Regions from separate parts of the Paraburkholderia sp. RL17-337-BIB-A genome, predicted to be linked through region 3. Evidence: riboswitches for the same ligand, from Rfam matches in the RefSeq annotation. Region 3 holds a riboswitch; each other region holds the start of a gene.

Region 1 (8,043 bases), 870 kb from region 3:
GCCTCACTCCGCCACAACGCGTCTTCCGCACCTCTTCGTGCAACGTTCAGCCACACCACGAACAGCGCTGCCACCGCAAGCAGGACGATGCGCGACAAGTCCGCAGGCATAACTTCGAACGAATCGACCGGCGGGACAAAATGATAGGTGAAAGCTGCAACGGACAGTACGGTCGCGAGCAAACCCGGGCCGAGGCCACCGAACCAGGCGCTAAACATGATCGCGCAAAGAGACAGCGATACGAACGGACTACTGCGCGTGTGAGGTTCTAATAGCAGCGCGGCGACGAGTACCACAGCAACCGACAGAATTGCAACCGCATAGTTAGCAAAAGCGGACCGTCTGGTCCACCGTAGAGGACTAGATCTGGACATACCTCCTGCCTCCACATATCAGCAATGTCTCGCACAATCTGGCTGCGTGAGCCATTCGGATCGACATCCTTAGGGCCACGGCCGTCTCTTCCGGGAAGTTCGCAATGCAGATGCCGTCGACGGCGGCCTCGATCTCCTCGCCCTCGCGCACGAAGCCATACCCGGATGATGCCGCGGTGACCGACCGGCTCGGCGGGGCGAGGCGCACACCGGCCCAGTCCTTGCCCACCTGATCGTTGCGCGGGATGCCGGCAATCATACCGCTATCGCGCTGTCGCAACGGCATTGTCAGGTTGATTATCGACGGCGAACAACTACAGCAGACAGGTGTTTGCCATGATGGGGCGTGCATCCTGACCGGACGGCGGCGGACATGAAAATAATTCTCGGACACGGGGATAAGCTCGCGGCACCGGCCGTTTTGCTTCTGTAGTGAGCAGGTGGCCTGAATGATCAACGCTCGACACGTGTTCGCGCGCGCAGCTCGTAGTCTTGCGCGACAACTATGAATACGCCTCGGACGGCGGTGTGGAGCAGCGCGCGGACATCCGCTACAGACGCATCTTGATGTCGACCGACTGCACGCCGCTTCTAACGCGCCGTCCGGACCTTCGCCTGGCATAACGCTTAGGTGCGATCGAGCCTGGCCACGACTCGATGGGCCTGCATACGTCTTTGCTCGTCACGCCCTGATTTCCCCTGGACGACCCCCGGACATGCTTGCCGCGCCGGGTCTAAATCTTTAGCGGAGTCGTTCCGCCGTATCAGATGAGGTCTTACCGTGCGGCACATCATTTTGCCCCCTTTGACAGGGGTGTTTACAGCCTCGGTGCTGGGCGGCGGTGCCGTGGCGCCTTACGACACATCGATGAATTCCTGTGATCAGGAGTACATGATGACCGATCCTGCGAGCGCCGAATATTATTGCGGTCCCGGCCACGCGCACCCCGTGCACGAAGGAGGCTTTCCCGGTTTTGTCGAGATCTACCACTTTCACCATCAACTCGCTGGCGGAGGCGGCGGTGGCAGCACGCCTCGGGGCGGCGGCGCATAGGGCTGGCCCCCGGGCGCGACCATCATGTGCCCGCGAACCGGGACGCGATCGCCGGCGGCATACATGCACTGAAGGTACGCATAGTCGTAGCGGCGCTGCACTTCGTAGGCCGAGCCTTGTGCGGCGCTCGTGCCAACCATGCTCCCGACTAGCAAGCCGACACCCGCGCCCACGGCCGCGCCGGCGCCTCCATTGAACGCCGCACCCGCAGCCGCGCCGAGCCCCGTTCCAATGGCGGCGCTGCCGACCGCGCTCGCGGTTGCCGCCTGGTTGGCCGACACGCCACCCACCTGGTTGAACGCAAATTGCCGGCATGAGGCGTCGTCTGCGCGGAACTGGTCGAACGTCTTTCCGGTGCCGGGCAACGAGCCGCATACAGGGAAAGTTGGGCTAGCGCCGATGCATGCCGCCGAACCCATGCATGCCGCCGACTCCCCTCGTCCCACCGAATCCCCTCATCCCACCGAAACCACGCATACCACCGCCGGGGAACGGGCCGCGATGAAAGCCCGTGCCGATTGGAGCGAAGTGATCGTGACCAAACTGATGAAAGTGGTTGAAATGATGAAAGTGATGGAAATGGTCGACAAAGATCAGGCTCACGCCGCCGCCAATGAATATCGGCGGCCCCCACCACCAGGCGTCGGGATAGGGATAGGCTGCGACGGGGTACCACGGCACGCTGCCATCCTGGCTTTGCACAATCTGCCAGGTCCCATCACTTTGCAGGCACGCACGTCCGACGACCTGCTGCATCGTCCCATCGATTTCTGCCTGCCCGACAACGGCGCGGCAATTCGCGCTGTCGACCGGCACCGGTTGCTCGTCGTAGGTTTGCGCGAGTGCAGGCGCGGCGAAGCCGAGACATGCGAGCAATGTCCCGAAACGAAGCAGTTTGTCCATGATGTATGGCCACATGAATCCCCGACGTTTTCGACGTCGTGTCGTCGGCGTCGCCCAGCACATCGGTGTGCTGGCGCAAGTTCACGGCGCGGGCCTAGCCGCGATAGGCCTCGCCGCTCAGGACCGCTCAGGACGTGGTTGCACGACGAGTAAACGATGGAGCGCACCGGCTTATTCCAGCACCGTGCGTGCAACGTGGACCGTGCCAGGGAAGGTGTGACGGGGTGAGCGGTAGATCAGCGTTGGCGGAGGTGACAACGGTTCCTGGCGGCTGCGGCGCCCGCCCTGCAAAAAATGCTGGAACACTTGAGTCTCCTTTGTCACAAGAGACTTCGCCAGATAATTGGGGCGTTATTGATCGAAACAGTGCCCATAACGAAAGTGCGGGCATGCCGATTTTTCAGCGCTCTTCAGAGCGTTGTTTGTCTAACGAATTGGTGGAGCGGTCCGGCGCGCTGACGCGGTGCAAATCTCAAGGCACTCGCCGGAGACGGCATACGCCTTGAACGGACGAAGCAACCTCTCGAATTAGAACAGCGGGTGCGCTTGCGGGTACAGCGCGGTCCTGAGGGCGAGCACACCGAGGACAACGAAAATGATGGCGGCCAGAATGTGGACCGCCTTTGTTGGCAGGCGGTCGGCGAACGTGTGTCCCAGGTAGATGACGGGCACATTTGCCAACATCATGCCGAGCGTCGTACCCGCGACGACCCCGAAGAACTCGTGGAATCGCGCAGCGAGAGCAATGGTGACGATTTGGGTCTTGTCGCCCATCTCAGCGAGAAAGAATGTGAGCGCGGTTGTGCCGAACACACCCATCGAGTTTTTCGCCAACACCGTATCAGCGTCGTCCAGCTTGTCCGGAATGAGAATCCACACTGCCATCACCGCGAACGACGCGACTACCGCCCAATTCAGAATTCCCGGACTCAGCACGCTCGCAAGCCACGCGCCGAGTGCGCCGGATGCACTATGGTTGATGATGGTAGCGGCAAAAACACCAAGGATGATGGGAATGGGCTTGCGATATCGCGCTGCCAATACCAGGGACAGGAGTTGAGTCTTGTCGCCAATTTCGGCAAGGCCGACCACGCTGGTCGAAACAAGGAAGGATTGCATGGGTTGTTGTACCCGAGCCGCGCTGAAAGAACGCAATGACGCGCATTCCGGCGACCCGGTCCGGTCGGAATGCGTGTCATCGGTCTTGCCAGGCACTTAGCTGCGCACGCCATAGCGGGTCTCTCGACTCGCCAAGTATGTTGACGTGCGCCTTCGAACATCGCGTTCGAGGCGGCTACTCCCCAATGAGCAGGCGCGATTCTATCGCGCCGTGTGTTACGAGAGGCAAGTCATCACGCCGGAAGCTCGTGGCGTTCAGCAGATATTCCATTCGGAGCGGTCACCGGCTGGCATTGGGGGAGACCGGCTTTGTTTCGCCGCGAAGGGCGTCCCGGTCAGGTCAAGGCCCCGTTGGCATTTCTCTGTTCGCCGGCTAGCCGCCCGGAGCAGCTTGTCCCGAACCCGTTTGTACAAGCCAGTGCCAGTCGCGTGCTCCGTGCTCCGTGCTCCGTGCTCCGTGCTCCAGATATTCAGGGCCCGGTAACGGACAGATAAGCGGCGACCTGCTCGATCTGCGTGTCATTCAGCGTAGCCGCTACCGCCGTCATTGTTCCAGCTTTCGGAGGTGAGGCTTTTGCGCGCGCCTGGAATTCGTGCAGCCGGGCGACGGTAAAAGCGGCGGGCTCGCCTGCGATAGTGGGGAAGCGCGCGCCATCGCCCTTGCCGCCCGCGGCGTGGCAACTGAAACATGCCAGTACGCTCGTGCCCGCTCCCACTTCGGCAAGTTGCTTGCCGGCCGCGACGAGCTCCGGCGCTGGCGGCTGTGAAGCTTTCACAAGCGGCGGATGCTGGTTCGAGAAGAAGACCGCGAGAGCTCGCATGTCGCTGTCCGACAGGTTCTGAGCGACCGCCTGCATCTGAGGGCTGACACGCGTGCCGGCCTTGAACATCGACAGCGCGTGTGCAAGGTACTCCGGATTCCTGCCTGCCAGCCGCGGCATGCCCATTTCACTTCCGGCACCCAGCGCACCATGGCATGCTACACATGTCGCAATCGACGGACCCTGCGCAACGTTGTTTGTACTTGCGGTCGCAGCCTGACTCTGGGCGAAGCATAGGCTCGCGAACGCGCCAAGCGACGCCACCAAACCTACTTGCGCGCCGCGCGAAAGGACGTGTCGAAGATATGAACCCACCTTCTCGTGCCGCCCATGCTCTGCGCGAGTCCTGTTGTCCGAATTGCGTACATTGAATCGCTTGATGATGTCGAGCATCTGATCTTCCACTTGAGGTTTGCATCAGTGTGTCGATGGTCAACCGGCGGGTGAATTTGGTTCTATCGATAACGCTCATTGAAGATCGCTATGAAGTCTCAGGGATTGAGCATGCGTAAGGATTTGAGCCTCGATAAAGACGATCGGTGAGTATGTCCGATGACAAAACTGTAATCGGACCGCAACGTAACGGTTATCCAGCCGGCCCTCTTCTCCCGCGATAAATCGAGTCGACACTTTCATTTCGCCTCGAAGGACTTCTTTGTAAAGTGCACAGACAACTCAAGAGCGAAACCTGAAGTTTGCCTGGAATTTAGGATGGTACGAGTGGTGCGAAGAGCGTTGTCACGTTGAAGTGCCGGCAGCGCAGTAGCGCAAAGGAAGCACATCTGCTCAGAAAGCGGACGGAACTTGAGTGACCGCAGTGAAGCGATGCCATGGCGCAAAACGTTCGCCGCGTTGTTTGCGGTCGAGGGCGTCGCGCAGCAGATGGCGCTTCAGGGCCACGACGGCGCGTGCGAACGTGTGGGATGTCAATTCTGCGTCAAACTGATTCATACGGTGACACGTGCCGGATACGTGCTTGAGCTAAAGAAAACTGGCTAATGCAGACCCGGTCAATCCCATAGGGACTGCGGTCTCATTCTCGTCTTCCGTCGCACTTTGACGGTAACGTTCGACAACGAAGTCGACAAACCTTCTGCGTGGCAGCGCCATATGCGATTGTCCCGAGTAAAGAATCCATACGGTCCGCTCATTGCCGCACAATTCGACATGCGTCAGCAGCGGCCGTAATGTGCCATCCGACAACTCGCTTTGAACGAGCGGCTTTGACAGGCGCGCTATACCGAGGCCAGCCTGCACCGCGCGCTTCACCAGAAGCGGACTCTGCATGTTCAGGATAGGTCGCATCACCACGCGCTGGGTGCCGTGTTTGCCGCGGAACTCCCAGTAACGGCCAGGGGCGTCCGATGTCACGAGTACATCATGCGAAGAGAGCTCCAATGGTGTTCGCGGTGGGCTTCGACGAGACAGGTACGCGGGGCTCGCGACAATCACATCCTGTGTCTGCACGAGCGGACGGCACACCAGCGACGGATCGCGCAAGTGGCGCTCTATGCTGAAGCAAATGTCGAAATTCGCCACGGTGACATCTGCCATGTCATCGAATACCGTCAATTCGAACTGCATGCGTGGGTCTTGCAGCCGATAAGCCGCTAGTACCTCCAGCAAATCGGTAGTGGCATAAGAAGAACACGACGCAATGCGTAGAGATCCTCCAGAGGGGCCCGCGGCTATTGCCATGCACTCGTCCATCGCGCAGAGATGGCTTAGCAATTCTCCGCAATGCTCCGAGTACAATTGGCCCGCAGTCGTAAGTGATACGCGGCGTGTAGTCCTGTTAACCAGCCGAACACTGAGGTGTTGCTCAAGTACTGCCACGCTGCGCGTAACCACCGAGTTTGAGATACCAAGCTGTTTGGCAGCTTCCGCGAAGTTCAAACACTCGGCGACCTTGGCGAATATACGAATTGCGGCTAATTGATTCATGGCGTCGTCCTGCGGCAGTCAGGGATTTTCACGACGACTCCGTGCGGGAGACATGGGCAGGCGAAAGAACGAGACCACTTGTCCGGCTGCTCTGCCGAACTCGTTCAACGGATCCTATTGTTATAGGCGCACCTTGACCTGACTCTTACCCCAGGATTACGGTTTTGTTATCTTGACGACAAGCCGCTACCACGCGCACTCCAGATTGATTCCTCTCAGTGAAATCAGTGCGTCGCACCCACTTTCCTAAGTGCTGCCATTGCCGCCGTATTGCCTTGCGCTCGAACCGTCGCAAGCGCAGTGTTTCCCCGTGCGTCCTCATGATCCGGATCCGCGCCATGTGCGATCAGGTCATCGAACAGGCTAAAGCGTCCAAACAGCGCGGCGAAAGCAAGTGCGGTTTCGCCCGCATTATTGGTTGCGTTAACGTCGCAGTGCGTTTGCAAGAGCGTCCTTGCTATGTCGAGCTGACCTTTGTAGATGACGCCCATCAAAGCTGTATTGCCATTATGGTCTGCTGCGCACGCATTCGCGCCGGCGGCCATCAGCTTGTCGACCGTATCAGGATGATTGTCGTAGGCGGCAAGAATCAGCGCTGTGTAGCCGCTCGAATTGGCGCTTTCGATGGGATAACCCGCCTTGAGCAAAGCATCGAGAATGTCCCATCGTCCTTCTCGTGCAGCGTTAAACCATTCGCGGTCGTATTGATGCGCTTCGACGCGCTGGTTCGCTCCCGGTTGCGGGACAGGCATGACTTCCGATGCGCATCCGGCCAACAACATGGCACATGCAGCCACGCCAGCGATGGAAGCCCATGCAAAACCAAAGTTTCTACGCTGCTTCATACAAGGTACTTCCGTGAGACGAGGCACGCCGGATGAACGGCGTGCCTCTTGTTACAGTGGCGACTAAAGGCGTATCAAGTGCGCCTGAAATCACTCATCGGACAGCTTCGCCGACAAGGCCTTCACCTTCGAGCCGTCCGCGTTCAACGCCCGAATCAGGCGAGCACCCAGGTCGGGATCGGCCTTGTTGAAGTAAGACAGCATCGTGTACTTGTTGTCTTCATTCGTGACATGGCTCAGGTCGCCGGACAGCGCAGTGACGAGATCGCCCTTGCCTTGGTCGGTAAGACTTTCGAAATACTGACCCGCTTGCCGGAAGTTCTGCTTCTTGTGAATGGCGATCTGTTGCGTTGTTCCGGACAATGGCGTCTGCACGTACTTGTATTTCGGGTCCTGGCTCAGCTCGCTAATCCCCGACGGCTCATAGTTGACCTCGCCGGTACGACCGCTCGCGTTCATTTTCCCGTCCTGATTGTTGTTGTGGACTTCAACCAGCGGCCGGTTGATCGGAAGCGAATTGAAATTCGCACCCAACCGGTACATTTGCGTATCGGCGTATGCAAACAGACGACCCTGGAGCATCCGGTCTTCCGACGGTTCAATGCCAGGAACCAGTCGGGACGGCGCGAACGCGGACTCTTCGGTGGACTCGAAGTAGTTGTCGGGCACGCGGTTCAGCGTCATCGTGCCGACCTTGCGCTCAGGTACGCCGAGCCATTCCTTGGTGTCGTCAAGCGCATCGTAAGAGAACTTGTTCAGATCCGACGGCTTAAGAACCTGGATATACAGATCCCACTTCGGGAAATCGCCCTTACGGATCGCGCCGTAGAGATCGTTGGTCATCAGGTTCCAGTCCGAGCCAATAGATGCGGCGATTTCGCCGGGACGCAAATCCTTCTTGCCCTGATCGCTGACCCAGTGGAACTTGACGTAGTGCACCTCGCCCTTCGCATTCACGAACTTGAAAGCATGCACGCCAAATC
Region 2 (8,043 bases), on a different contig from region 3:
AGAGCGTTCCGTAAGCCTGCGAAGGTGCATTGAAAAGTGCGCTGGAGGTATCGGAAGTGCGAATGCTGACATGAGTAGCGATAAAGGGGGTGAAAGGCCCCCTCGCCGTAAGCCCAAGGTTTCCTACGCAACGTTCATCGGCGTAGGGTGAGTCGGCCCCTAAGGCGAGGCAGAAATGCGTAGCTGATGGGAAGCAGGTTAATATTCCTGCACCATTGTTAAATGCGATGGGGGGACGGATCGCGGAAGGTTGTCCGGGTGTTGGAAGTCCCGGTCGCTGCGTTGGAGAAGGCACTCAGGCAAATCCGGGTGCGTAATTCAAGGGCGTGGCGCCATTCACTTAGGTGAAGAAGCAATCGGAAGTGGTTCCAAGAAAAGCCTCTAAGCTTCAGTTTAACAAGACCGTACCGCAAACCGACACAGGTGGGCGAGATGAGTATTCTAAGGCGCTTGAGAGAACTCGGGAGAAGGAACTCGGCAAATTGGTACCGTAACTTCGGGATAAGGTACGCCCCTGTAGCCTGACGCGCCTGCGCGCTTAGGGTGAAGGGGTTGCAATAAACTGGTGGCTGCGACTGTTTAATAAAAACACAGCACTCTGCAAACACGAAAGTGGACGTATAGGGTGTGACGCCTGCCCGGTGCCGGAAGATTAAATGATGGGGTGCAAGCTCTTGATTGAAGTCCCGGTAAACGGCGGCCGTAACTATAACGGTCCTAAGGTAGCGAAATTCCTTGTCGGGTAAGTTCCGACCTGCACGAATGGCGTAACGATGGCCACACTGTCTCCTCCCGAGACTCAGCGAAGTTGAAGTGTTTGTGATGATGCAATCTCCCCGCGGCTAGACGGAAAGACCCCATGAACCTTTACTGTAGCTTTGCATTGGACTTTGAACCGGTCTGTGTAGGATAGGTGGGAGGCTTTGAAGCGTGGACGCCAGTCTGCGTGGAGCCGCCCTTGAAATACCACCCTGGTTTGTTTGAGGTTCTAACCTTGGTCCGTGATCCGGATCGGGGACAGTGCATGGTAGGCAGTTTGACTGGGGCGGTCTCCTCCCAAAGTGTAACGGAGGAGTACGAAGGTACGCTAGGTACGGTCGGAAATCGTGCTGATAGTGCAATGGCATAAGCGTGCTTAACTGCGAGACCGACAAGTCGAGCAGGTGCGAAAGCAGGTCATAGTGATCCGGTGGTTCTGTATGGAAGGGCCATCGCTCAACGGATAAAAGGTACTCTGGGGATAACAGGCTGATACCGCCCAAGAGTTCATATCGACGGCGGTGTTTGGCACCTCGATGTCGGCTCATCTCATCCTGGGGCTGTAGCCGGTCCCAAGGGTATGGCTGTTCGCCATTTAAAGAGGTACGTGAGCTGGGTTTAAAACGTCGTGAGACAGTTTGGTCCCTATCTGCCGTGGGCGCTGGATATTTGAAGGGGGCTGCTCCTAGTACGAGAGGACCGGAGTGGACGAACCTCTGGTGTACCGGTTGTCACGCCAGTGGCATCGCCGGGTAGCTATGTTCGGAAGAGATAACCGCTGAAAGCATCTAAGCGGGAAACTCGCCTTAAGATGAGATATCCCCGGGGCTTCGAGCCCCTTGAAGGGTCGTTCAAGACCAGGACGTTGATAGGTCAGGTGTGGAAGCGCAGTAATGCGTTAAGCTAACTGATACTAATTGCCCGTAAGGCTTGATCCTATAACCGGTGTGTTTTACTACGCCACGGTTGAGATCACGTGTTGTGCCAGAAACAACACAACCCCAACAGCTTTACCCCTGGTGAGCATCACCAGAAACTACTTCTTCCAGATTGGTTGTACTGCTCCACGAGCAGTGCGACAACAAGTCATGCCTGATGACCATAGCGAGTCGGTCCCACCCCTTCCCATCCCGAACAGGACCGTGAAACGACTCCACGCCGATGATAGTGCGGATTCCCGTGTGAAAGTAGGTAATCGTCAGGCTCCCCTGCAGTAACAGAAACCCCACCCCCAAAAGGTGGGGTTTCTGCGTTTATGCACAAAAAATTTGTAGTCCTAGGAATAAGAAGCCGGATTTTGATATTTGCAGAGCCGACCAGTCGATACTGGGGCACCGCTTGTTGATTTGCGCTGAATCTTGACCCAGGATTTGCATCGAATACTGACCCACCCTTTGATCCAGTTTTGGGGTTTCAGGTTGGGTGTTTCGGGGTTCGTTTTCTCTCCTTTTCAGGTTGTGTCATGCTGTTCCTGAAACGATAGCTATCGTTGCCGGTTTCTACAATGTGACAGTGGTGCGTGAGCCGGTCGAGCAGCGCCGTGGTCATCTTCGCGTCGCCGAGGACGTTACCATCAAGAAGTCTGCATCTGCTGCTGGCACCTCAACTCGATGAATTCGGCCGGATGCGTGACCTCGACGGGCATCGTCAAGCGTATGTAGCCATCGAGGAAGCGTAGTATGTATACTGTGTTGTAGACGCGCTCAGTGAACGGTGAGTCAAGGACCGGAACGCGAATCGGGGGGGAGCAATGAACGTTAAACGTACCGCTGGAGCGCTGTTGCTGTTCCTCGCATCGACGATTTGCGCATTTGGCCAGGAGGCGCGTCTGACCGACGCACAAATCGTCGGCATCATCCTTGTGGCGAATCAGGCGGAAATCGCGGCCGGCCAAACAGCCTTGCGCAGAACGCAGTCGAGAAGCGTACAAATCTTCGCGAGTCGGATGGTTGACGAGCATGGACTGGTCAACCAGGAAACCGCCGGATTGATGCAGAGACTCGCGGCGACTCCACAACGAAGCGGGATTAGCGATGCGCTGACGCAGCAGAGCTACGACGACCTTGTGAGGCTCAACGCAGTCGAAGCTCACGAGTTCGATCAGGCGTACCTTGATCGCGAAGTGATCTCCCTGCAACAACTGGTCAAATCGGTAAACACCTTCATTCGGTCCACGACGAACGCGGAGTTAAAGGCGCTGCTCGTCCGGTCTCGCCCGTCTTTTATTTTCCATCTCGACCAAGCTCACCGCTTGCAGTTGGCGCTGGAACACCCGCGGTTCCGACGATGATTTGCGCGGGCGGGATCAGCGTGAGGGCGATCCGATCTGGAGCCGGCGTCCGACGCTCTCGCTCGCTTATTAAATTTCCGTAAGGGTCGCCCGCGTTGGATACGTACGACCGTAGCCGGCAAAGAACAACCGTTCGACGTCGACGCCCCCGATCGTTGACAATTACCGTACCGGTTTTGTCGGTGGGGCGGACGTGGACGTGAGGAAAAAGGTGGACTTAGACCGATGAAGTATTTCGCGCGGAGAAGGCGACGCGCGTTTGGGAGTCGCTCCGTTTTGCACTACAAAGTGCCCGACAGCGCCGCAATGCTGTGGCGGCTTCGCCGGGGGCGCATTCGATATGCAGGGGGGGCGAACTCGGAGTAAATTGTGTTTTCGCCTGATATCGCCGTTGCCGTACTCGTCGCAGTGATGGCCGAGTAGCGTTCGCTTTGTTCTATGACGCGACCGCCAAAGTTCGCTAACCTGTCACCTCGACTCTGGAGAACCTCATGACAGATATCGCACTTGCACGCAAAGATGCCTGCCTCGCAGTGGTCCATGCGGTATTGACGGACTTGATTGACGACAGCAATCTAATCGACGCGGCTCTACGTGTTGCGGATTAGCTAGCAGATGATCTTGAAGGCAAGATCACCGAGAACGACGCCGTACTACTTGCTGTCGCCGCACAAAGTCAATCGCGCGATTCGCGAGTGGTACGACGTGGACGGCAACTCGATGGACGCGATGAGAGTCGCAGACTTTGTCATCGATGAACAAATGGACGGGTACGACTGCGCAACCAGTCCACATGAAACGACTTCGTCCGCGAAGAATCCAGGCGCGAGCGGCGCAGTGATTCGGCCAATCGGATCACCGGTGCGGCCCGTTCATCACTGAGGCGCGAGCCTTGCCGATGCGGGCAGGAGTTTCCGCGGCGGGAAACCGAAAGCGGATGCGTCCAATGCTTGACGGTCGACGACGCGGTTCGTCTTCGATCGTCAAGATCTGCGGCATTTCCCAAAATTTACTTCCGTTTTCGTGTCCCATTTGGCGCCTTCCGCCGGGAGGACCGTGCGCCTGCGGCCTTGTGGGAAATTTAGTTCCCGCTGCACGGGAGTGTCTCTCATTGAATGGCAGGACTCAGGCCGTACGGCGGCCGTTCGCAGATCACGCGGGGCGTTCCGATGGAATCGCGCGAAGCACAGCACGAGCAAATTGGCCAATTTTCGACATTGGCTATTGCGGCCGTCACGGGGCGAGCGACATGCCCGTCCCGTCCAGCAGAGCTAGGACGTCCGGGAGTGCTTCCGCGCCCGCGCCATCAGCAAATCCATCAACGCTAGCAGGACAGCAGAGACGACGAACGTCATGTGGATACCGATTCCCCAGGCGAGTTCACGATTGCTCACGCTACCTATCTTCATAAAAGCCTTCAAGACCTCAATTGCCGAGATGGCTACGATTGACGCCATCAGCTTGAGCTTCAGATCACTGAAGCCCACATGCCCGATCCATTCGGGAGTGTCTTCGTGGCCACCAAGTTCGAGTTTGGACACAAAGTTCTGGTAACCGCCGAACATGATCATGAGCAGCAGGTTGCCCATAAGCGAAAGATCAATGAGCGACAGAATGCCGAGAATGGTGTCGTCAGCGCTAATGAACAGAGCATGTCGGGCCATCTCCCAGCTTTCCTGGCCGAACTTGATCAGGATGAGAATAAGGCTCAGAGCAAGCCCGACATAGACTGGCGCAAGCAGCCAGCGGCTCTGAAAGATGCCTTGCTCAAGGATGTGTTCGGCGATGTTGCTTGGACGGCCGCTTGTTTTATCTGTGGGACGGGTTTGTGTCATGAAACAGGAGGTAACGGGTTGGGAATGAAAGCTCGCCTGGGCGAGTTGATATGCACTCGATTGAAGGGGGAGGATCTTCAGAACAGCTGCAGGTGCTCGACCAGAATCGCGCAACCAATGCCGATGAGCACGACACCGCCCGCCAGTTCTGCGCGCCTGCCTACGACGTGACCAATGACACGGCCAAGTAGGACACCGATCGTGACCATGAGCGTTGTGGCAAGGCCGATTGCAGCAGCAGTGGAATAGATGTTGACGTTCACAAAGGCAAGGCCAGCGCCAACCGCCATCGCATCAATGCTTGTGGCAAAGCCGGTCAGCGCGAGCAACCAGAACGAATGAGCGGCCGGTTTCGTCTCCTCGGCTTCCTTGACGGAAAAGCTGTTGAAGACCATGCGGGCCCCGAGAACAAAAAGCAGTGTGAACGCGATCCAGTGATCCCAGGCGGAGACATATTGGGCCGCGGCTCGCCCGAGGAACCAGCCAACCAAAGGCGTCAACGCTTCGATGACACCGAAGATGATGCCGGTCCGCAGAGCTTCGCGCCAGTGAGGGCGATGAAGAGTGGCCCCTTTGCCAATTGCTGCTGCAAAGGCATCGGTCGACATTGCAAAAGCGAGGAAAAGCGTTGCGACGGGATTCATAAGAGAAGTGAGTCGTGGTCGGGCGGAAAACCGCGACACACCGCCGCGCCCGACCGGTCGCGAGGTGTGTCGATGGTCTTGCCAACCAAAGGGCTACCTGCACCACGGTCTGTGCGACCGAGGATGTTGGCGCAGGCGCTTCTGGGTAGAAGCCGGCTACTCCCCAAAGACAGGCCTCAGCGTACCATCAAAGAAAGGTTTAGGTAATGAAACTCGCATGACATAGCCGGTTTTGCTCCAAGACCTCAAGGTGTCTGACGAGCTCGTCGAGTCGATTGAGCGCGGCGATCTGCTCCAGCAGCCTCGGTTCGAAGACGTCGTGCTTCAGCGAGCTTGAAGAGGTGTATGCCGATTGCATGAGACAGGACTCGGCCAGGAACAGCCACTAGCATTGCGCCGCTGGATGACCGGACCCGGTCGAGGCTGTGTGAAAACGCATTGATCGCCTAAACTGAATCAACGCACTGAGATCGGTTGTCTCATGGAGCGATTCGTTGAAGGCGATGACCGCAAGCAGGTCGCACTACTTCCCGAATGCGTCGACGACTATATCGGACAGGACGATCCAGTCCGGGTCATAGATGCCTTCGTCGATGAACTGGACCTTGCGGAACTCGGTTTCAACGGTATCACTCCCGCAGTCACCGGCCGCCCGTCCTACCACCCAGGCGTGATGCTCAAGATCTACGTCTATGGGTATTTGAACCGCGTGCCGTCTAGCAGACTTTCGCCGCGACAACGGCTCGGCCATTCGCAACGTATGCCGTCGTTTCATCGAGCTGTGTCGCGGACTGAAGCTGCTATCCAGCGACACGGTGGCCATCGACGGGCTCTTTACCAAGTGGGACTTCGTCTACGTCGCAAGGAACGACGAGTATCGATGCCCCGCCGGCGAGCGCGCAATCCGTCGATTCACGACCATTGAAAACGGGATGACGCTGCAGGTGTACTGGCCCAGCGCCTGTCCGCGTTGCCCACTCAAGGAGCGATGCTCACCCAACGATTACCGCCGTATCCGACGATGGGAACACGAACACATACTCGACGCCTTGCAGCGTCGGCAATAAAGGCGATGAAGATGAATGGAACCTAAGGCCCGGAGGGGCCTTTTACGCTCGAAACGTTACGTTAGCGCGGGCCGGAATTACCAAACTTGCTTGGTCGGGCTGGCGAGATGAGTTTCAGTGAAAAGAAAACAGTTTCCACACGGCCTCGGTCAGTTGCGGACGGTCGATTCCACGATTGTTGCACCGCTCGAATCTGGCACCCTGTCGGGAAACATCTACGGCATACCCATCATCCGGCAGCTATTCCGGTACCTATTACTTTCATGTGACGGGTCAGCAGTAACAGGCATTCTCGCGGGGCGACTTCGAGTTATTGGTTCCTAAGCCAATCTTGCACCGAGGAGAGCAAGCGCCTTTTCGTTTATCTTCCGCGAGGCATCCGCGACGAACTTTGCTGCGGTGCGCCGAGGAATTCCCATAGTGCGGGCAAAATAAGTTCTCAAACGGGCTGGGTCGTCTGGCAATTTGCCATCCACAAGTTGTCGAAACGCTGCACGAAACCCGCTTTTCTTTTCGGCAGGCAAATGCCAGATGTCAATTTCGAGATCCTTCTTCTCGATGTTGTTGACCTTGAATGTTGTCCACATCCGCTTTATAAACGGATTTGCAGTGAAGTTTTTGTATCCGCGAGCCGCGTATAAGATGCTGAGGAAATGAGCCTCCTCAAGAAACCCAATTATGTTTGGTTGTCCAGATTGCCACTGCCACAGGCTGTCGATCATGGAAGCAAGAATCTTGCATTCGGAGTGCGTAGCAGCGAACAGTTCGCCACCGTTATATTCAACACGCTCATCCTCGCCCGGCTTGATTTTTATGTTTTGCCAGTCATTAAGGGCCGCCCTCATCTGCTGCCGCGTAATACCATTTATGGCCGAATTTATTTCGTGCACTTCATTGCCAAGCGTATAGGTAATGCATCCAAATTCATCGATAGTGTCGCTTAGCTTTTCTACGTTTGAATTCCAAACGCAATCGCTGTCAAGAATGATGAATTTTTCCGTGGACGCGTTTCCGGCAATGTGTTTAATAACGTCCAGAATGTAAAACTGATTTCCCCAAAATTTAGCTTTATCTCGCGGGAGCCTGTAGGTGACAGGAAGCTGGATAACTTCCACACCAAGTCGATCAAACAGAGCCTGCATGTCAAAACCATCGACACTTCTAATATGGGTGTTTGTATAGAAGACGTGCCTTGCGCGCGGATTATTTGCAACACTCGTGACGTAAAAACACGCAACGCAGCGCCAGTAGACGTCCTGAAAAGCGAGCGTTGAGGAGCGCTCTCCAACTTGCGGGAATGCGGTTTCGTTTTCTTTCGAGTCAGCTACGAACCATGTTCCGATTGAGATGCCCATTGTGCGCCCCAGTTAAAAATAGAAGTGCTGCGACACGCTGCGCCGATTGCGGGCAGTACTCAAGTCACGAAAATATGACCGCCTTCGGTGGTC
Region 3 (8,043 bases):
AGCCCATACGCGATCGCGCCGTTATAGAGCGACCAGCTTGCGCGGCTCCAGTACAGCGCCGTGTAAGCAGAGAAAGCGCCGTTCAGCGCAAAGAATACGCACCACACCTGGGTCACGCGCCGCGTATGGCGCACGGCGCCCGGCGACAGATTCGGATTACCCAGCCGGGCGAATTTTTCGATCATCGACGGCCCGCGCACGAGCGTCGCGCCGAACGCGATCAGCAGACCCAGATTGACGAGCGACGGATAGAGGCGCAACAGCAACTCGCTGTTGGTGAACACGATGGCCGCCGAGGCGCAGCTCAGCAAGCCGACCACGGTCCAGTCGATCGTGGAGAGCCGGCGCAGCGAAGTCGCGACCGGACCGCTGCCGGCCCAGCGTTGCAGCCACAAAATGACAAACAACATACAGCCGACGTAGCGCGGCGTGTCCCAGCGCCAGGCACACAGAATCAACGCGGGGTACGCGAGTTTCAACAGGACCTGCACCACCGTTTTGGCCCAGTGGCGTTCTGTGCCAGGCTGCGCCTCACCGGGCTGGCTCGCCGCCGCTTTCATTCGCGAGCGCACGGATGGCATCAGCCTTGTGCCGCCAGCAGGGACTCAACCGCACCGATCACGTCGCCGACCGTGCGCACCGACTTGAATTCTTCCGGCTTGATACGGCGGCCGGTCATTTCCTGCAGTTTGATCGCGAGGTCGACGGCGTCGATGCTGTCGAGATCGAGGTCTTCGAAGAGATGCGCGTCGGGCGTCACACGTTCGGGCTCGATCGCGAAGTTCTCTTTGAAGATGGCGCGGATGCGTTCAAGAATCTCTGCCTCGGACACGATTAATCCCCCTTTTTTGTGGTTTCGTTCACAGCATGCACCGCTTCGCGTTGACTCGCTACCAGCGCGGCCAGCGTGCTGATCGAGCGGAAGTGATCGCGGGTGCGTTCGTCGTTCGCGGCAATCGTCAGCTGATATTGCTTGCGCAGCACGATGCCGATCTCGAGCGCGTCGATCGAGTCGAGACCGATGCCGTCGGTATCGAACAACGGCGCGTCGTCGTCAATATCGGCCGGGCTCAGGTCTTCCAGATCGAGGGCTTCGATAAGGAGCTGCTTAATTTCCAGTTTTAAAGAATCCATAGTCGAACAGGTGCTGAGTAATGTGGGCTTCGATGGCGCTGGTCACGCTGCGCGCCGCGAGAGACGGTGAAGGATCGTGGTCCGGGAGCCGCTCGACGCCAAACGGCGCGAGCACGTTCACACGTATGCGAAAAGCGCGCGCCGGCACGTCGTACCAGCGCATCTGCTTGGTGAACGCCGGCGGATCGCAATCCATCAGCACCGGCACGATCGGCGCGCCGACCTTCAACGCCATGTGCGCGAAACCGCGTGAAAATGCGTGCAGCCGGTTCGGCGCTGGGCTGCGCGTGCCTTCGGGAAAAATAATCATCGTGTAGCCCGCTGCGAGTTGCCGCGCGCCGGCCTCGACCAGCTCCGAGGGATCGGCATTGCTCACATATTCCGCCGAACGCACGATTCCCCAGAAACAGGGATTACCCCAGTGCGCGTTTTTCACCACGCAACAGGCACGCGGCGTAAGCGACAACAGCACCATCACGTCCAGGTACGTCGGGTGATTGGCGACCACGATGGCCGGCCCGCCGGCGCGCAATGCCTCTGCGCCCGACACCTCGAGCTCCATCACGCCGATGCGCTGCAACACCGCGACCAGGGCACGGAAAAACCAGTGGATCACGGTCGTCACCGCAAGCTGACGCGAGGCACGATGCGGCCACAGCCACGCGAGCGGGAACACCAATACCGAAAACAGCAGACCGCAGACGCCGAACACCACGAAGGCCATGCCCGTCGCGAAGAATCGCCAAAGGTAATCAAGGCGCGCGTTCATGCCACCTCCAATGCCAGGCGGCGCCGGCGCCTCGCCAGACGGCGGGCTTGCCCGTTTCCAGACAATGCAGCAGCGCCTGGGTCTGGGTCGCGAAGCTTGCGGCCGGGAGCGCTGCGCCTGGCTCGATTGCGAGGGTTGGCTTGCCTGCTTGGCTGGCCTTGCCTGTGTGGTTTGCTTCACCTGTGTGGCTTGCCTTACCTGTGTGGTTTGCTTCACCTGCGTGGCTTGCCTCGCCTGCCTCACCTGCGTGACCTGCTCCACCTGCGTGGCCTGCCTGCTCAGCGGTCTTCGCTGACTCCGGTTCACCTGCGCCCGACAACGTGCAGACGAGTTGCCCCATCGCTGCTTCGCCGCCCAGCAGGATAGCGATCGCGCCGCCCTGCACTTCGTCTTCAATCGTGCCGTATGCCGGATCGGCTGGTTCGTCGGCGTACACCAGCAAGACCGGCGAGCCGGGCTGGGCGGTGTATTGCGCGTACGCCTCCAGCAACGCGTAGCCGAGCGTCTCGGCACCGGCCGAGATCGCGCTGGCGGCGGAACGATCGCCGCGCGCGATGCCGAATACGCCAGTCATTGCGTTCAACACGGACAGACTGAAGGCCGTTGGCGAGACTGGCTCGCCCGCGCTGATGGCGTGGAGGATCTCAGTTGTACGGCGCAATTCGCCGTGACGCGAGGCGAACACAACCCGGATGTCGTCTTGCGCCACACAGTCATGCGCGACCTTCAGGGCAACGCGGGACAAAGTGCTCAGGCGACGACGCACGATCGGCTCGATAAAGCCGATGTCGGGTGCGGCAGTTGCGGCAGCAGGCCAGCTAGACCAGCGAGCGACCGGAATGGTCCAGTGCAGATCGGGCATATCGGTGTTCGCGCGTAGAAGCGAGGAGAGGCTGAGGGCGCCTGACGGAATACCTGGCCGTCACAGCGTGCGCACCGCGCGGAACGGCAATCTCCAGCCGGGGGTCAATCCAATCTTCTTATATAGGGTTCAGCAATTTAACGGCACTTGGCCCCGGTTATTTAGGCGCCTTTGCCAATTGTCTGCAGGATTGTCTCGGGCTCCCTATGGTCGCCGGAATCATACTGAATATTCTGGATTAAATCAGCCACAAAAGACGTATCTATCTGTATCCGTATCGCAGGTGCGACGAATCACTGGACAACGCCGCAATGCAGGCCCGGTAGCACCTGGTGCATCCGGAATGGGGCTGGAAGGCCACTCGCACTGCGCTCTGCCGGCCAACCGAGCGGTGTTGTATCCACAAGTCGATGCAAATGCTTTCATTTAACTTTCTGAATAGTGTTTCGTTTCGGAACATTTGAAGGCTTCGGTGCCTTTCCGATGAGTGATGCGCTGCGTTATACGCCCATGTGGCGTTCAAATCCCATGGCACGACTGACGAGCGCTTAGCGCAATGCCATTTGCGCAGGGAGCAGCGACACCATGGCGGGAATTGGCGCGTAACGCGCGGCCACGCCTGCTATACTCCGTCCCTCATTGGGGAGTAGCCGCCCCGCGGCATGTCCGCACCGCTGTCATACGGTGCGTCGAACGTGTGGCTCGCGGGGGCGCCTGTCAACAAACTTGGCCTTTATGGCCATGGCAGCCGCAGCCTCTGGCCTGGCGAGACCGATGATCCACACACGCCGCAACAGGGCCCGGCGGTGTCGTGGGTCGTCGCTCGTGCACATCTCGGCCCGAGGAACTAAAACACCGTGAATCAAGCTTTTCTCATTTCGACCGGAGCGGTCACGCTCGCCGAGATCGGCGACAAGACGCAACTGCTCTCGCTCGTCCTCGCCGCCCGCTATCGCAAGCCGATACCGATCATTCTCGGCGTACTGACCGCTACGCTCGTCAATCACGCCTGCGCCGGCGCACTCGGCGCCTGGCTCGGCTCGCTGCTCACGCCGACCATCATGCGCTGGGCATTGGCCGCGTCGTTCATTGCGATGGGCCTGTGGATTCTCGTGCCGGACAAACTCGACGATGAAGAGGCCAACACCAACCGCACGCATTTCGGCGTGTTCGGCGCGACCGTGGTGACGTTCTTCCTCGCGGAAATGGGCGACAAGACACAGATTGCGACCGTCGCCCTCGCCGCGCGCTTTCACGATTTCTTCGGCGTGGTGGCCGGCACGACGCTCGGCATGATGATCGCCAACGTACCGGCGATCCTGCTTGGCGACCGCTTCGCCCACAAGCTTCCGACCAGAACCGTGCACGCCATCGCCGCGGTGATGTTCGTGATTCTGGGGACGATGGCGCTGTTCGGCGTGGGAATTTAAGCAAGCCCACTCATGCAGCGCTCTGCGCGCGCGTTGCTCGCGAAGCAAAACGGCCCACCAGGAATGACCTGCCGGGCCGTTTTTTGTTGCGCCGCAACGTCTGCTGTTCGATGCAACGGTTTACCGCTTACTGCACGACCTCCGCGCTGGACGCTGCCGCCGGCGCCACTGCGGGTGCGGCACCCATCGTAGCCACTTCATTCGAGGTTCCGCCGTTCGTATCCACGGGAATCTTCACGGTATGGACCACGCCGTTGCCGAGCGGGAAATCGGCCAGCGCGCTGCGTGCCAGATACGGCATGGCCCTCACCAGCGACGGCTCGCCGCCCGCGTTGCGCGCCGTCACGTTATAGACCTCCTTGCCGCTGGCACGCTCGGTGATCCGCACGCCGAGCAGGTGCGTGAAAATCGGGTAGCTCTGATTCACGTACGCGGTCGGGAACGGGCCCCATGGGCCCCACGGATCGAACGGCCGACCCCAGTACGGTGCCGGCCAGGGGTTGTAATACACCGGCTGCGCGACCGTTACCATGTCCGAGCGAATCCCGTACGCCAGCCCGACCAGATAGCGGGCCTGTGAAGCGTCGACCTGACGGAACGCGTGCGTGGCGAGTTCGTTGCCGACGAAGCGTTCGTACGTGGTGAGTTCGAGATTGTTCTGCTGATCCGCTGCACGCGTGAAGGCGTAGGTACGGGAAGCGTCATTGCCGCTCCAGTCGGAAAACGCCGTAACCTCGGTGGTCACGTAGGTCGTGCAGCCGGACAGCAGCACCGTCAGCGTGGCCAGCAACAGCGTGGCGCGGCGGGTCCATCGATCGATTTTCATGATCTACCTCGTGTTGCCTGTTATTGCCGGTCTTGACCGGGTTCGTTTGCGCGCAGCCGTCGCCGCGCGGGCGCCCGATAATACGCTGACCTGGCGATTCGGTAAAAAGTTCGACCCGCACGATCCGCCGAGCCTTTGTACAATGGCTCGACAAGCCCGGCTCGCGCGCCATGAGCACGCGTGACGGCTCGAGTCCCATCACTACAGAACGCCATGGCCGATACCGCAACGCCCAATGTGATCCGCCGCGCCGATTACGCGCCGCCCGCCTTCCTGATCGACACCGTCGCCCTGGAGTTCGATCTGGTCCCCGAACGCACCGTCGTCAGGAATACGATGCGTGTGCGCCGCAACCCGGACGCGTCCCGCGCCGCCAATCTCGAACTGATGGGCGAACAACTCGAGTTCGCCGGCGCCGCGATCGACGGCGCCCCGTTCGCCAACGCGCATGCGCACGAGCACGGTCTCACGCTCGACAACGTGCCCGACAATTTCGAACTCACGCTCACCAGTATCTGCAATCCGGCGGAAAACACCACGCTGTCGGGCTTGTACGTCTCGGGCGGCAACTTCTTCACGCAGTGCGAGGCCGAGGGCTTTCGCCGCATCACCTATTTTCTCGACCGCCCGGACGTGATGGCGACCTTCACGGTCACACTGCGCGCGAACAAGGCTGATTATCCGGTGTTGCTGTCGAACGGCAATCTGCTCGAAGAAGGCGATTTGCCGGACGGCCGCCATTTCGCGCGCTGGGAAGATCCGTTCAGGAAGCCGAGCTATCTGTTCGCGCTGGTCGCGGGCAAGCTCGTGGCACTCGAAGAACGCGTGAAGAGCGGCTCGGGCAAGGAAAAACTGCTGCAGGTGTGGGTCGAGCCGCACGATCTGGACAAGACCCGTCACGCAATGGATTCGCTGGTCAACTCGATCCGCTGGGACGAGGCGCGCTTCGGGCTGGAACTGGATCTGGACCGCTTCATGATCGTCGCGGTGAGCGACTTCAACATGGGCGCGATGGAGAACAAGGGGCTCAACATCTTCAACACGAAGTACGTGCTGGCGAACCCCGAAACGGCAACCGACACCGACTTCGCGAACATCGAGGCGGTGGTCGGCCACGAGTACTTCCACAACTGGACCGGCAACCGCGTGACCTGCCGCGACTGGTTCCAGCTGAGCCTGAAAGAAGGCCTGACGGTATTCCGCGATCAGGAGTTCTCCGCCGACATGGCGGGCGGTGCGACAGACGAAGCCGCGCGCGCCACCAAGCGCATCGAAGACGTGCGCGTGCTGCGCCAGATGCAGTTCGCCGAAGACGCTGGTCCGATGGCGCACCCGGTGCGTCCGGAAAGCTACGTCGAGATCAACAACTTCTACACGATGACGGTCTATGAGAAGGGCTCCGAAGTCGTGCGGATGTATCAGACGCTGTTCGGCCGCGACGGCTTTCGCAAGGGCATGGACCTGTACTTCAAGCGCCATGACGGGCAGGCCGTGACCTGCGACGATTTCCGTCACGCGCTCGCGGATGCGAACGGCCGCGATCTCGCGCAATTCGAGCGCTGGTATAGCCAGGCCGGCACGCCGCGCGTCTCGGTACGCACCAGGTACGACGCCGCGCAGCAACGCTACAGCATGACGCTCACGCAAGGTTATGGCGAGGCCGCGCCGGCCGCGCGCGAAACGCAAAAGGGGCCGCTGCTGATTCCGTTCGCAATCGGTTTGATCGGCAAGGACGGTGCGGATTTGCCGCTGCAACTGGAGGGCGAAGCGCAGACCGGCAAGGCGACCACGCGCGTGCTCGAATTCACGCAGACCGAACAGACCTTCACGTTCGTCAACGTCGCGCAGGAACCGCTGCCCTCGCTGCTGCGCAATTTCTCGGCGCCGGTGATCGTCGAATACGACTATTCGGCCAATCAACTGGCGTTCCTGCTCGCGCACGACAGCGACCCGTTCAACCGCTGGGAAGCCGGCCAACGGCTCGCCACGCGCGAGCTGCTGACGCTTGCCGGGCGCGCCGCCACCGGCGTGCCGCTGCAACTCGACGACTCGGTGGTCGCCGCGTTCGCCCGCGTGCTGACCGACGAATCGCTCTCGCCCTCGTTCCGCGAACTGGCGCTGATGCTGCCGTCGGAAGCGTATCTGGCCGAACAAATGGCCGAATCGAATCCGGCGGCCGTCCATGCCGCACGGCAGTTCGTACGCAAGCGCCTCGCGACTGCGCTCAGGAAGGACTGGCTCGCCGTGTACGAAAAGCACCGCACGCCGGGTGCTTACGAAGCGACACCGGAGGCCTCCGGCCATCGTGCGCTGAAGAATCTCGCGTTGTCGTATCTCGCGGAGCTGGACGATCCGGCTGAAGCCGTGCGCCTCGCGTCAGCGCAGTATGACGCCGCCAACAACATGACCGACCGCTCGGCGGCACTCTCGGCCTTGCTCAACGCAGCGGCGGCGAATGGCGGCAGCGTTCAGGCGCAGCAGGCGCTGGACGATTTTTACCGGCGCTTCGAAAAAGAGCCGCTCGTCATCGACAAGTGGTTTGCCTTGCAAGCCACGCAACGCGGCAGCGCGCAGCGTCCGGTGATCGAGATCGTGCGCAAGCTGATGGCGCACCCGGCGTTCAACCTGAAAAACCCGAACCGCGCGCGCTCGCTGATTTTCAGCTTCTGTGCGGCGAATCCCTCGCAGTTCCACGCCGAAGACGGCTCGGGTTACGCCTTCTGGGCCGACCAGGTGATCGCGCTCGACGCCATCAATCCGCAAGTGGCCGCCCGCCTCGCCCGCTCGCTAGAACTATGGCGCCGGTTTACGCCGACGCTGCGTGACGGCATGCGCGCGGCGCTGGAAAAAGTGGCCTCGCAGGTGAAATCGCGTGACGTGCGCGAGATCGTGGAGAAGGCGTTGGCGTGACGCTCATCTGAAGCGCTTCCCGCATCGAAAAGCCGGCACGCGTTGCCGGCTTTTTTTCGTCCTGAAGGTCGCCGTGAGGCAGCGTGCGGACCCCAACATTAGCCATCTGGAC

Evidence for each region. A riboswitch is a leader RNA that binds a small molecule or an ion and turns the genes downstream of it on or off. The one in region 3 is predicted to bind manganese.
Region 1: another riboswitch for manganese. It lies ahead of P0D84_RS07960 (TMEM165/GDT1 family protein); the one in region 3 lies ahead of P0D84_RS04170 (TMEM165/GDT1 family protein).
Region 2: another riboswitch for manganese. It lies ahead of mntP (manganese efflux pump MntP); the one in region 3 lies ahead of P0D84_RS04170 (TMEM165/GDT1 family protein).

What each region holds. Positions count from the first base shown of each region.
Region 1 is NZ_JARESY010000001.1:1,747,315-1,755,357, reverse strand. It holds gene P0D84_RS07980 (ATP-binding protein) at 1-374, opposite strand, end outside; gene P0D84_RS07975 (hypothetical protein) at 361-633, opposite strand; gene P0D84_RS07970 (YMGG-like glycine zipper-containing protein) at 1,374-1,847, opposite strand; gene P0D84_RS07965 (hypothetical protein) at 1,819-2,331, opposite strand; gene P0D84_RS07960 (TMEM165/GDT1 family protein) at 2,860-3,450, opposite strand; yybP-ykoY riboswitch at 3,465-3,646, opposite strand; gene P0D84_RS07955 (c-type cytochrome) at 3,921-4,664, opposite strand; gene P0D84_RS07950 (hypothetical protein) at 5,058-5,222, opposite strand; gene P0D84_RS07945 (LysR family transcriptional regulator) at 5,253-6,215, opposite strand; gene P0D84_RS07940 (ankyrin repeat domain-containing protein) at 6,440-6,967, opposite strand; gene P0D84_RS07935 (catalase) at 7,151-8,043, opposite strand, start outside.
Region 2 is NZ_JARESY010000004.1:728,523-736,565, forward strand. It holds rRNA gene P0D84_RS48315 (23S ribosomal RNA) at 1-1,697, shown strand, start outside; rRNA gene rrf (5S ribosomal RNA) at 1,851-1,963, shown strand; partial or broken gene P0D84_RS48325 (ATP-binding protein) at 2,173-2,328, opposite strand; gene P0D84_RS48330 (DUF4142 domain-containing protein) at 2,540-3,049, shown strand; gene P0D84_RS48335 (TIGR00645 family protein) at 4,321-4,884, opposite strand; gene mntP (manganese efflux pump MntP) at 4,962-5,528, opposite strand; yybP-ykoY riboswitch at 5,540-5,705, opposite strand; partial or broken gene P0D84_RS48345 (transposase) at 6,010-6,358, shown strand; gene P0D84_RS48350 (hypothetical protein) at 6,916-7,950, opposite strand.
Region 3 is NZ_JARESY010000001.1:873,901-881,943, reverse strand. It holds gene P0D84_RS04195 (COG4648 family protein) at 1-581, opposite strand, end outside; gene P0D84_RS04190 (acyl carrier protein) at 581-832, opposite strand; gene P0D84_RS04185 (phosphopantetheine-binding protein) at 835-1,134, opposite strand; gene P0D84_RS04180 (lysophospholipid acyltransferase family protein) at 1,109-1,903, opposite strand; gene P0D84_RS04175 (beta-ketoacyl synthase chain length factor) at 1,887-2,765, opposite strand; yybP-ykoY riboswitch at 3,395-3,573, shown strand; gene P0D84_RS04170 (TMEM165/GDT1 family protein) at 3,623-4,195, shown strand; gene P0D84_RS04165 (DUF4136 domain-containing protein) at 4,323-5,021, opposite strand; gene P0D84_RS04160 (hypothetical protein) at 5,020-5,205, shown strand; gene pepN (aminopeptidase N) at 5,235-7,931, shown strand.